2 regions of the Chitinophaga sp. W2I13 genome follow, and region 2 is predicted to be linked to the other one. Evidence: riboswitches for the same ligand, from Rfam matches in the RefSeq annotation. Region 2 holds a riboswitch; the other holds the start of a gene.
The links. Region 2 has a riboswitch for S-adenosylmethionine ahead of QFZ48_RS04410 (trans-sulfuration enzyme family protein). Riboswitches for the same ligand answer to the same signal wherever they lie in the genome.

Region 1 (4,706 bases), 6.1 Mb from region 2:
ATATCCGTACACCGCCATGCTTATCCTGGGCGCAAGCCCGGTAGCAAAGGAGGCCATCAGTGAAACCGGTAAAAGCCGCTGCCGTACCGGTGCGGAATTATACCGCAAAGGAATGGCGCCCTTTATTATTGTATCCGGTGGTCATGTAAGACCGGTAGGTACCCAATATTCCGAAGCAGTGGAAATGAGGAAATACCTGGTAAATGAACTGAAGATCCCCGCGTCGGCGGTGATGGTAGACCCTTATGCCCGCCACACTACCACCAACGTGCGTAATGCCGTGAGGATCGTGTGGCAGAGTGGCATACCGGCCGGTAAAAGAATGATGTGCGTGTCTGATGTGATGCACGTTGCCTACGTGAACAGCCCGATGTTCACCCAACGTTGCACCATAGAGTTAGGATATATGCCTGCGGCAGATATCAAACAGGCCGACCTTTACTTTTTATCATTCCTGCCGGATCTGCGGTCGCTGCAGGTAAATGTGTTTGATCCATTGGACCCCTGAAATAAAATATCTCATTCATTTATTCGTCTACTTTATAAACACATCCTTATTATGTCTGATTCATCTATCCAGCCCTTATATACAATCCTCGGTGCAGGAGGTATTATTGCTAACGAACTGGCAGCCGAACTGGTGCGTCATCAGAAACGGGTACGCCTCGTAAGCCGGTCGCCAAAATACATTGAAGGCATCTCCGACCTGGTGCCGGCCGATATTACTGATGCCGCTCAAACAAAGAACGCCGTGAAAGATAGTGCCATCGTATTTCTTACAGCCGGTCTCCAATATAATATCAAAGTATGGTCTGATGCATGGCCAAAGATCATGACCAATGTAATTAATGCCTGCAAGGAAGCCGGTGCGAAGCTCATTTTCTTCGACAACGTATATTCTTACGGGTTAGTAAACGGACCTATGAAAGAAGATACGCCGTATCATCCCTCTAGTAAGAAAGGAACGATCCGTGCAGCCATTGCAACCCAGTTAATGAACGAGGTAAAGGCCGGTGGCCTTACGGCTACCATTGCAAGGGCGGCCGACTTCTACGGACCCGGCGCAGATAAAACCGGCTTCCTGAACCTGCTGATCATCGATAAGTTCCGGAAGAACAGCAATGCCATGTGGCTTGGAAAAGACGATCAGACACATAGCTATACCTTTACGCCGGATGCTGCCAAAGGATTGTTCCTTCTTTCACAGGACGATAGTTCCTGGAACCAGGTATGGCACCTGCCGACCGCCAACCCGGCGCCGGACGGCAACGGATATATAAATATAATTGCCACCCAGATGGGGGTGAAACCTAAATATATGAAGCTGGGCAGTTTTATGCTGACCCTCTCGGGATTGTTTGACACTACCATCCGGGAAATGAAGGAAATGCTGTACCAGAGTAACTATCCTTATATCTTCGACTCTACAAAGTTTGAACAACACTTTAAGGTGAAACCTACTTCTTATGAAGAAGGAATCCGTTTAACACTGGCACATAAATAATAGTCTACCGGTTTAGTAGGAAAATAAATTTGGAAGTTATTTTTTCTGTCTTATCTTTGCACCAGTTCTTTAAATAGCTTATCAAGAAAGGAGGAGGGACATGGCCCGACGATACCTTAGCAACCATCACTGTGCAAACAGTGAAAGGTGCTGCATCCATCCCGGTTTACGGACCAGGAAAGATAAGTCAGATCAATAGTTTTACATTATATTATTCTTACGATAATAGAAAACTCATCTGGCTCCCAGGTGAGTTTTTTTTATGCTCCCACCTTTTTGATATGCTCATTTAACGGACCTGTTTAACCAATTTTTCATCAAACTAAAAATCAAACAAAGATGAGCACTATCACTGAACTGATCCATTCTATTCCCGTAGATCCGCAAACAGGCGCTATTGCAGTTCCTATTTACCAGACATCTACTTTTGTGCAAACAGCACCCGGTGTAAATAAAGGATACGATTATGCGCGGTCAAATAATCCTACCCGTGAAACCGCAGAAAAGATCATTGCGAAACTGGAAGGCGGCGCTACTGCATCTGCTTTTGCCAGCGGCCTGGCAGCAATCGACGCGGTAATCAAGCTCCTGAAATCAGGCGATGAAATTGTAGCGGTAGATGATATTTACGGCGGCGCTTTCCGGCTGTTTAATAAAGTATATGAGAAGTTTGGTATCAAAGTAAACTATGTAGATACCTCCGATACACAGGCGGTATTCAACGCCATCACACCGGCCACGCGCCTGATCTGGCTGGAAACGCCCACTAATCCAACGCTGAAGATTTCAGATATTGCGGCTATAGGCCGCATTGCAAAAGCGCATAACTGTTTGTTTTGTGTAGACAATACCTTTGCCTCCCCTGTGCTGCAAAAGCCCTTGCAGCTGGGCGCCGACCTGGTGATCCACAGTGCTACCAAGTACCTGGGCGGCCACAGCGACCTGATTGCGGGCGTGGTAGTGGCTAAAACATTACAACTGGGAGAGGAGATTAAATTTTATCAGAATGCCTGCGGCGCTATTCTTTCCCCGTTCGACAGCTTCCTGCTGATACGTGGTATTGAAACATTGCACTTGCGTATTAAGCAACATGGCATTAATGCGCAGGCCCTGGCGGAATACCTGGAAAAACACCCGGCAGTAGATAAAGTGTTTTACCCGGGATTGCCATCGCACCCGGGCCACGAGCTGGCAAAGCAGCAGAGTAAAGGGTTTGGAGGAATTATATCTTTTACCTTGAAAGATGACAGGGCCGAAGCGGCAACTGCGTTTGTTACAGCTACGCATTACTTTAAACTGGCAGAAAGCCTCGGAGGCATCAAAAGCTTATTGTGTCATCCCGCGGCGATGACCCATAAATCCATTCCCGCAGAAAAGAGAAGAGCGGCAGGCGTAAGCGATAGCCTGATCCGTTTATCAGTAGGACTTGAAGAAACCGCCGATCTGCTGGCCGACCTGGAGCAGGCGTTTACGAAACTGCCGGCGCCCGCCCCCGCAGAAAACGTGTTGTCAGCATAGCAGCAACATTGTCGCCCGTCGCATTGAGGATTGTAGCCAGCGGATCTACCAGCGTGCCTATAATCATCAGCGGCGGGAGTGCTTCTATGGGAAACCCGTAGATGCTCATCACCAGCAGTTCGCCAATGTAGCCGCCATTAGGAATACCGCCTTCCACGATGCTGGCTATAACAGTAACGCCTAGTGCCATTAAAATGATGGGGACGCTGTCGAAGCCCTTTCCGAACATGGCAAACACCACGGCCATTTTTATGATGGAAGAAATGCTGGAGCCATCTTTATGCAGGGTAGCGCCCAATGGCACTACCACGTTGCCGATATCGCGTGGAACGCCCATCCGCTCTACTGCGTGGAGATTAGCCGGAATAGTGGCAATACTGCTGCCGGTACCAACCGCGGTAAGGGTGGGTACAATATTGTTCTTCCAGAAAATTTTTATACCCGGTATACCACCGGCAACAAATGCGTACGCACTGAAGCCAACAATAAAATATACAACGCCAAAGCCGTAGTAAATACCGAGAGAGTGTGCATAGGTGCCAAATAGTTGCGGTCCTACAGTGCCCACCTGGTAAGCGAAGTAGGCGCCCAGCCCGATAGGGCCCAATTTCATGATAAGCGTAAGGATATCTTTCATCACCTCATTGCCCGACTGCAGAAATCCGCGGAAAGCAGCGCCTTTCTCTCCCGTACGCATGGCTGCAAAACCTACCAGGCCGGAGAAAATCAGGAACGGCAGCATATTTTTACGCGACAGCAACTCATAAAATTCATTCACAGTGAGGAGCCGTACTGCCTGCTCGCCCCAGTTGCCCGGCTGTTCCAGGTTCACATCTTTTGTAAGCGTTACCTGCTGGTGGATGGGAAATATCCATACGGCCACAATAGTAAGAAAGGCGGAGATGAGAACGGTACCAAGGAATACCAGCGACATCACACCGAGAATACGGCCCAGCTTATGCCCCGCTTCTATATTGGCAATGGCGGACGAGATCGCAAAAAATACCAGTGGTATGATGGCTGTAAACAGCAGGTTCAGAAATACATCGCCCAATGGTTTGATAACGGCTACACGCTCACCCAATATAAGCCCGGCAATACTGCCGGCAATGATGCCTGCCAGTAACCAGAACATACTACTGTACGTTTTGAGGAATCCCATACCTGAAGTTTATGATTTACAAGATAACCAAATGTATCTGTTCGGTGAACAATCTGCCATGATTATTGTTTATGGTGTTAGCGAACCAATATATTTATCATGAAAAGCTGGATGCTATGTTTGTTGCTTCCCCTGTTCGCTCTGCAGGAACGAACTTACACCATCGGAGAGGTGATGCGCAATGCCCGGCAACTGCACAACGACAGCATCGCTGTTAAGGTGACCGGTTACATCACCAAAAAGCTGCGTGGCAATAATTATCTTTTTGAAGACCGTACCGCCGAAATCCAGGTGGACATAGACCCGAAGTTCCTCCCGCAACGGCCGTTCAGCGACCGGGAAGTGATCACTATTAAGGCGCTGGTGGAATACGAAGTCGACAAGCCCATTACTTTAAAGGTAAACCAGCAGGTAAGCAACGATTAACGGCTACGGCTATATGATTTTGGCTACAAACATATAGATGCTCCTCATACTTGCCAGGATCACAATGATCGCCACCGCTACCATAATAGTTTTAGC
Region 2 (4,706 bases):
TTAGTGCTTTGCTGCTGCCGTGAGGTGGATTGCGCAAACAAGCCGCCGGATATTGTTGCCAAAAACAGGATTAAGTATATTTTTTTCACAGTGGGCTATTGTTATAATAATTAAACGCTTGAACAAAGGTATTGTTATGTATATATTACAAACGTAGCTAATTTTTTTTTAGTTTACCAGGGCCTTCACTGCCAGGGAATACACTTATAATAAAAATACATTTAATTTTACGGATTGATCATTTAAAAAGATATCATGCAAACAGCATCTATTATCTATACCGGCGAACTTCGTACAACCGCCACCCACCTGCAATCAGGCACTGTTATCGAAACAGATGCCCCTGTTGATAACCGTGGTAAAGGAGAAAGATTTTCCCCGACCGACCTGGTGGCTACCGCCCTCGGTTCCTGCATGCTCAGCATCATGGGTATCAAGGCGCTGGATAATAACTGGGCTATTGAAGGCACCAAAGTAAGCGTTCAGAAAATAATGGGCTCAGATCCCCGCCGCATTACCGGTGTAACCATCGTATTCGACTTCCCCTCCGGCCACGGTTTCGGTGAAAAGGAACGAACCATCCTGGAAAGAGCCGCCCTCACCTGCCCGGTGGCCAAGAGCGTGCACCCGGATATTGTGCAGGACGTAACCTTTAACTGGTAGTACCGCCTTCGGCGGTACGGAAATTGTCTTGGGCGCTGATTACGCTGATTATACTGATTGGCCTGATTTTTATTTTTTGGATTTTTTTGGATTTTAAAAAGATGAAGGGAGATAAAAGCGGGTATATCCGTTTCTATCTCCCTTTCATCTTTTAAAAATCTAAAAGTAAAAATCAAGCCAATCAGTATAATCAGCGTAATCAGCGCCCAAGACAATTTCCGCATCGCCGAAGGCGAGGCGCCCTCCTCACACCCCCGCGATGATCTTCGCTCCTATGGCGCAATGCAGGCACTTCTTCTCGTCGCAGTAGTGTTGCTTCAGCTGCAACAAGGCTTGCGATTCCATAGCGCTTTCCTGGGTTACGCCCAGCCGGCTCCAGCTGTTGGTGATGTGGTTCTTTTCCGGCGGCAGCTGTTGCAGGAAATGCAATGCTTTTTCCTGGTAATATTTCCCGTTCTTATCCTGTCCGTACAGGAACAGCAATGGCAATACCGTGTTGATCAGGATGCCCTGCACCGCCTGTTTTCCCGGCCGTTGTGTGCGGGCCACGGGTTGCCCGAAGCGGTAGTGCGTATGCCAGTACGCCGACGGCTGTACGAAGAACAGCTGTTCCAGCGCTGTTACGTCGGGGGCTTCCAGTATGCGGGAAAACAGGTGGGGAGATTGCTGCAAAAGCGCCGCAAAAGTCGCCAGCCGCATGGTAGGAAAGGCGGCAGGCCGCATCCGCAGCCAGTTCCATTGGTGAGCGGGCATAGGACTTAGCCGGAACTTGTGTTGCAGGTGCCCGTAAACATCCTGTAACTGCAACGCATATCCGTCTGTTTGGGGCGCTTCCAGCATACCTGCCTGGCCAAACAGCAGGGCCTCCAGCTGAAGCAACAGGTGCCGGTACCGCATCAGCATTTTGTAGGGCAGCGACTGTGCCACCTGCAGGAACGGTAAGGTATTTACGGGCGTGCCATAACTTTGCGCTACCGCCCAGTAACACACCTCTTCCCAGTTGTAGCGATTATGCTGCAGCCAGGCCCGCAGGCTGCCGATCTTACGTTCCCAGCGCTCTGCCAGCAAGCGTTCCTTCCAGCTAAGCCAGATGAGGGGCGGCACCCGCGCAGCATGCGGGGCACAGGGAACAAAAGGCGACAACCGCCGCAGCTCCTCATACCGCTGCAGGAGCAACTTGGGAATATGCTGCTGCAATTCCAGGCAGGGGGCCTCGCCCATTCCTACGGCGGGCATATCGTGTACAAACACCACATGCAGGATAATTCGCCCGTATTGCGGATTATGCTGGTGCCCATGCCGGAACCAGTCGGATGTACGCAGGTGCAGCTCCACCTGGCCTACCCATAAAGTAGCCCCGATCCTGATTTTTGCGGCCGAAAAATCCGGCCCGCCATTGTGGTTGTGACTACCGGGAAACAAGACCTGTACTGATTCTCCGCCGGTAGTGGTTAGATGATCCTGCTTAAATAGCCGGAATGCCCAGATATGCTGGAACAGCTCTTCTGAGAGCAACGGGTTAACAAACATAAGAGATATGGTTGGGTACAAAATAATATCATCCAAAGGTAATAAAACATCGATTAATAAATAAAATTCAGCTCCAATTTGGAAATCTGCTCAAAGTCATATTACCTTTGCGCCAGTTCTTACACATCACTTATCCAGAAAGGCGGAGGGACTTGGCCCTGCGATGCCTTAGCAACCTTTCCTGATTATTATAATCGGGAAAAAGGTGCTAATTCCTGCCCCGGTGCAAATCGGGGAAAGATAAGTTGGCAGAGATAATACTTCACAGAGATATATAACTTTCTAAAGGAGCTCTTCCAACAAACGGGAGAGCTTTTTTTATGCCCCTTCCCCACCCTTTTCATGGATTTGTTGTTGTTTAAGTTGATCTTTAATGATATCGTTGCAGTTGGCAATTGTGCACATTGAACATCATTAAAAATAATTTATAACATGAAAACAGCTACACAACTGATTCATAGCATCCCGGTAGACGAACTGACAGGCGCCATTTCTGTGCCTATCTATCAAACGTCCACCTTTGTGCAGGAATCACCCGGCATCAATAAAGGCTTTGAGTTTTCGCGGGCAAACAATCCCACGAGAAAAGTGCTGGAAGACCTTATCTGCAACCTGGAAGAAGGGTTTGCCGGATTTGCGTTTGCCAGCGGTATGTCGGCCATAGATGCGGTGCTGAAGCTGTTAAAGACCGGCGATGAGATCATGGCCGTGGAAGACACCTACGGTGGCATCTTCCAGATCTTTAATCACATGTTTGAACGCTTTGGCATCAAAGTGAACTTTGTAGATACCAGCAACCTCGATAAAGTACTGGCCGCCATCACGCCCAATACAAGGATCATCTGGCTGGAATCCCCTACCAATCCTACTTTGCGCGTATCTGATATTAAATCTATCAGCAAAATTGCTAAACAACATAACATCCTGCTGGCGGTAGACAATACCTTCAGCACACCATTACTGCAACAGCCGCTGACACTGGGCGCCGACCTCGTTATCCACAGCGCTTCCAAATACCTCGCAGGACACTGTGACGTAATTGCCGGCCTCGTAGTCGTAAACTCAAAAACACTGGCAGACCAGATCCGGTACAACCAGAATATTTCCGGCAGTATCCTCAGCCCGTTTGAAGCATGGCTCACCATACGCGGTATTGAAACATTATACCTGCGCCTGGAAAAACAATGCAGCAACGCCAACGCCATCGCCAATTGGCTGGCCACACACCCCGCTGTGGATAAAGTATTTTATCCCGGACTGGCTACTCATAAAAATCATCACATTGCCCGTAAACAACAAAAAAATTACGGCGCACTGGTAAGCTTTTCCCTGAAAAGCGACAATATCAAAAACGCTATACGTATCGTAAACGCCACCAAATTATTTAAGCTGGCAGAAAGCTTTGGCGGCGTGAAAAGCATGCTGGCCCATCCGGCCACCATGACGCATCGTACCATACCGGAAGAATTCCGGAGAAAAACAGGTCTGCAGGACTCCTGCATCCGTTTATCAGTAGGCATCGAAGATGCTGATGACCTGATCAACGACCTGAAACAGGCGCTGGATAAATTAAACCATCCGGCCGGCAAGCAAATTACTGTTTTACAATAGCCGTCGGCGGTTAGCACACCACTTTCAATGTTCAGAACCTGATCATCTCTGTACAGCGAAAGACTGACCCCTACGGCGGAAAGCTCAAAAAAAAGTATGGAAAACAAGATCATCAATTTAGGCATTTTCGGATTTGGCGTCGTAGGACAAGGACTCTATGAAGTTTTGAACAGAACAAAAGGTATTAATGCACGGATCAAAAAAATCTGTATTAAAGACCCCAATAAATCAAGACCTATCGATAGCAGCTACTTTACGACAGATAAAAACGACATCCTCGAAGATCCTACCATTGACGTAGTAGTGGAACTGATCAACGACACCGAAGCAGCCTTCGAAATAGTAAGCAAAGCACTCCGCAACGGCAAAGCCGTAGTAAGCGCCAGCAAACGTATGATCGCTGAAAACCTGCCCGCACTATACCAGCTGCAGGCAGAAAACAAAGTGCCATTCCTGTATGAAGCGTCCAGCTGTGCGAGTATTCCCATTATCCGCAACCTGGAAGAATATTATGATAACGACCTGCTCAATGCTGTAGAAGGTATCTGTAACGGATCTACGAATTATATTCTTACCAAAATATTTGAAGAGAACCTCAGCTTTGCCACTGCCTTGCAACAGGCACAGGACCTGGGTTTCGCGGAAACAGATCCTACACTTGATATCGAAGGATATGATCCGAAATTTAAAATAGTGATCCTGCTGCTGCACGCATTCGGCACCTTTGTGAAACCGGAAGAAGTGTTCAATTTCGGTATCCATCACCTCAATGATTTTGATATACAATTTGCCAAACAAAGAAATTGTACCATCAAACTGATTGCGCAATGCCGCCGCCAGAACGGTCACGTATTTGCGTATGTGCTGCCACACCTGATCAGGGAACACAACCTGCTTTATGA

Region 1: it holds a riboswitch for S-adenosylmethionine, as region 2 does, so the genes downstream of both, QFZ48_RS29660 (trans-sulfuration enzyme family protein) here and QFZ48_RS04410 (trans-sulfuration enzyme family protein) in region 2, are expected to answer to the same signal.

Annotation. Positions count from the first base shown of each region.
Region 1 covers NZ_JBNPWD010000001.1:7,247,051-7,251,756, reverse strand. Annotated here, with positions in the region: gene QFZ48_RS29670 (YdcF family protein) at 1-508, shown strand, start outside; gene QFZ48_RS29665 (NAD-dependent epimerase/dehydratase family protein) at 560-1,504, shown strand; SAM riboswitch class I at 1,580-1,693, shown strand; gene QFZ48_RS29660 (trans-sulfuration enzyme family protein) at 1,844-3,022, shown strand; gene QFZ48_RS29655 (dicarboxylate/amino acid:cation symporter) at 2,973-4,184, opposite strand; gene QFZ48_RS29650 (NirD/YgiW/YdeI family stress tolerance protein) at 4,284-4,610, shown strand; gene QFZ48_RS29645 (sulfite exporter TauE/SafE family protein) at 4,620-4,706, opposite strand, start outside.
Region 2 covers NZ_JBNPWD010000001.1:1,098,801-1,103,506, forward strand. Annotated here, with positions in the region: gene QFZ48_RS04395 (hypothetical protein) at 1-62, opposite strand, end outside; gene QFZ48_RS04400 (OsmC family protein) at 256-663, shown strand; gene QFZ48_RS04405 (DUF2851 family protein) at 910-2,193, opposite strand; SAM riboswitch class I at 2,321-2,440, shown strand; gene QFZ48_RS04410 (trans-sulfuration enzyme family protein) at 2,626-3,804, shown strand; gene QFZ48_RS04415 (homoserine dehydrogenase) at 3,901-4,706, shown strand, end outside.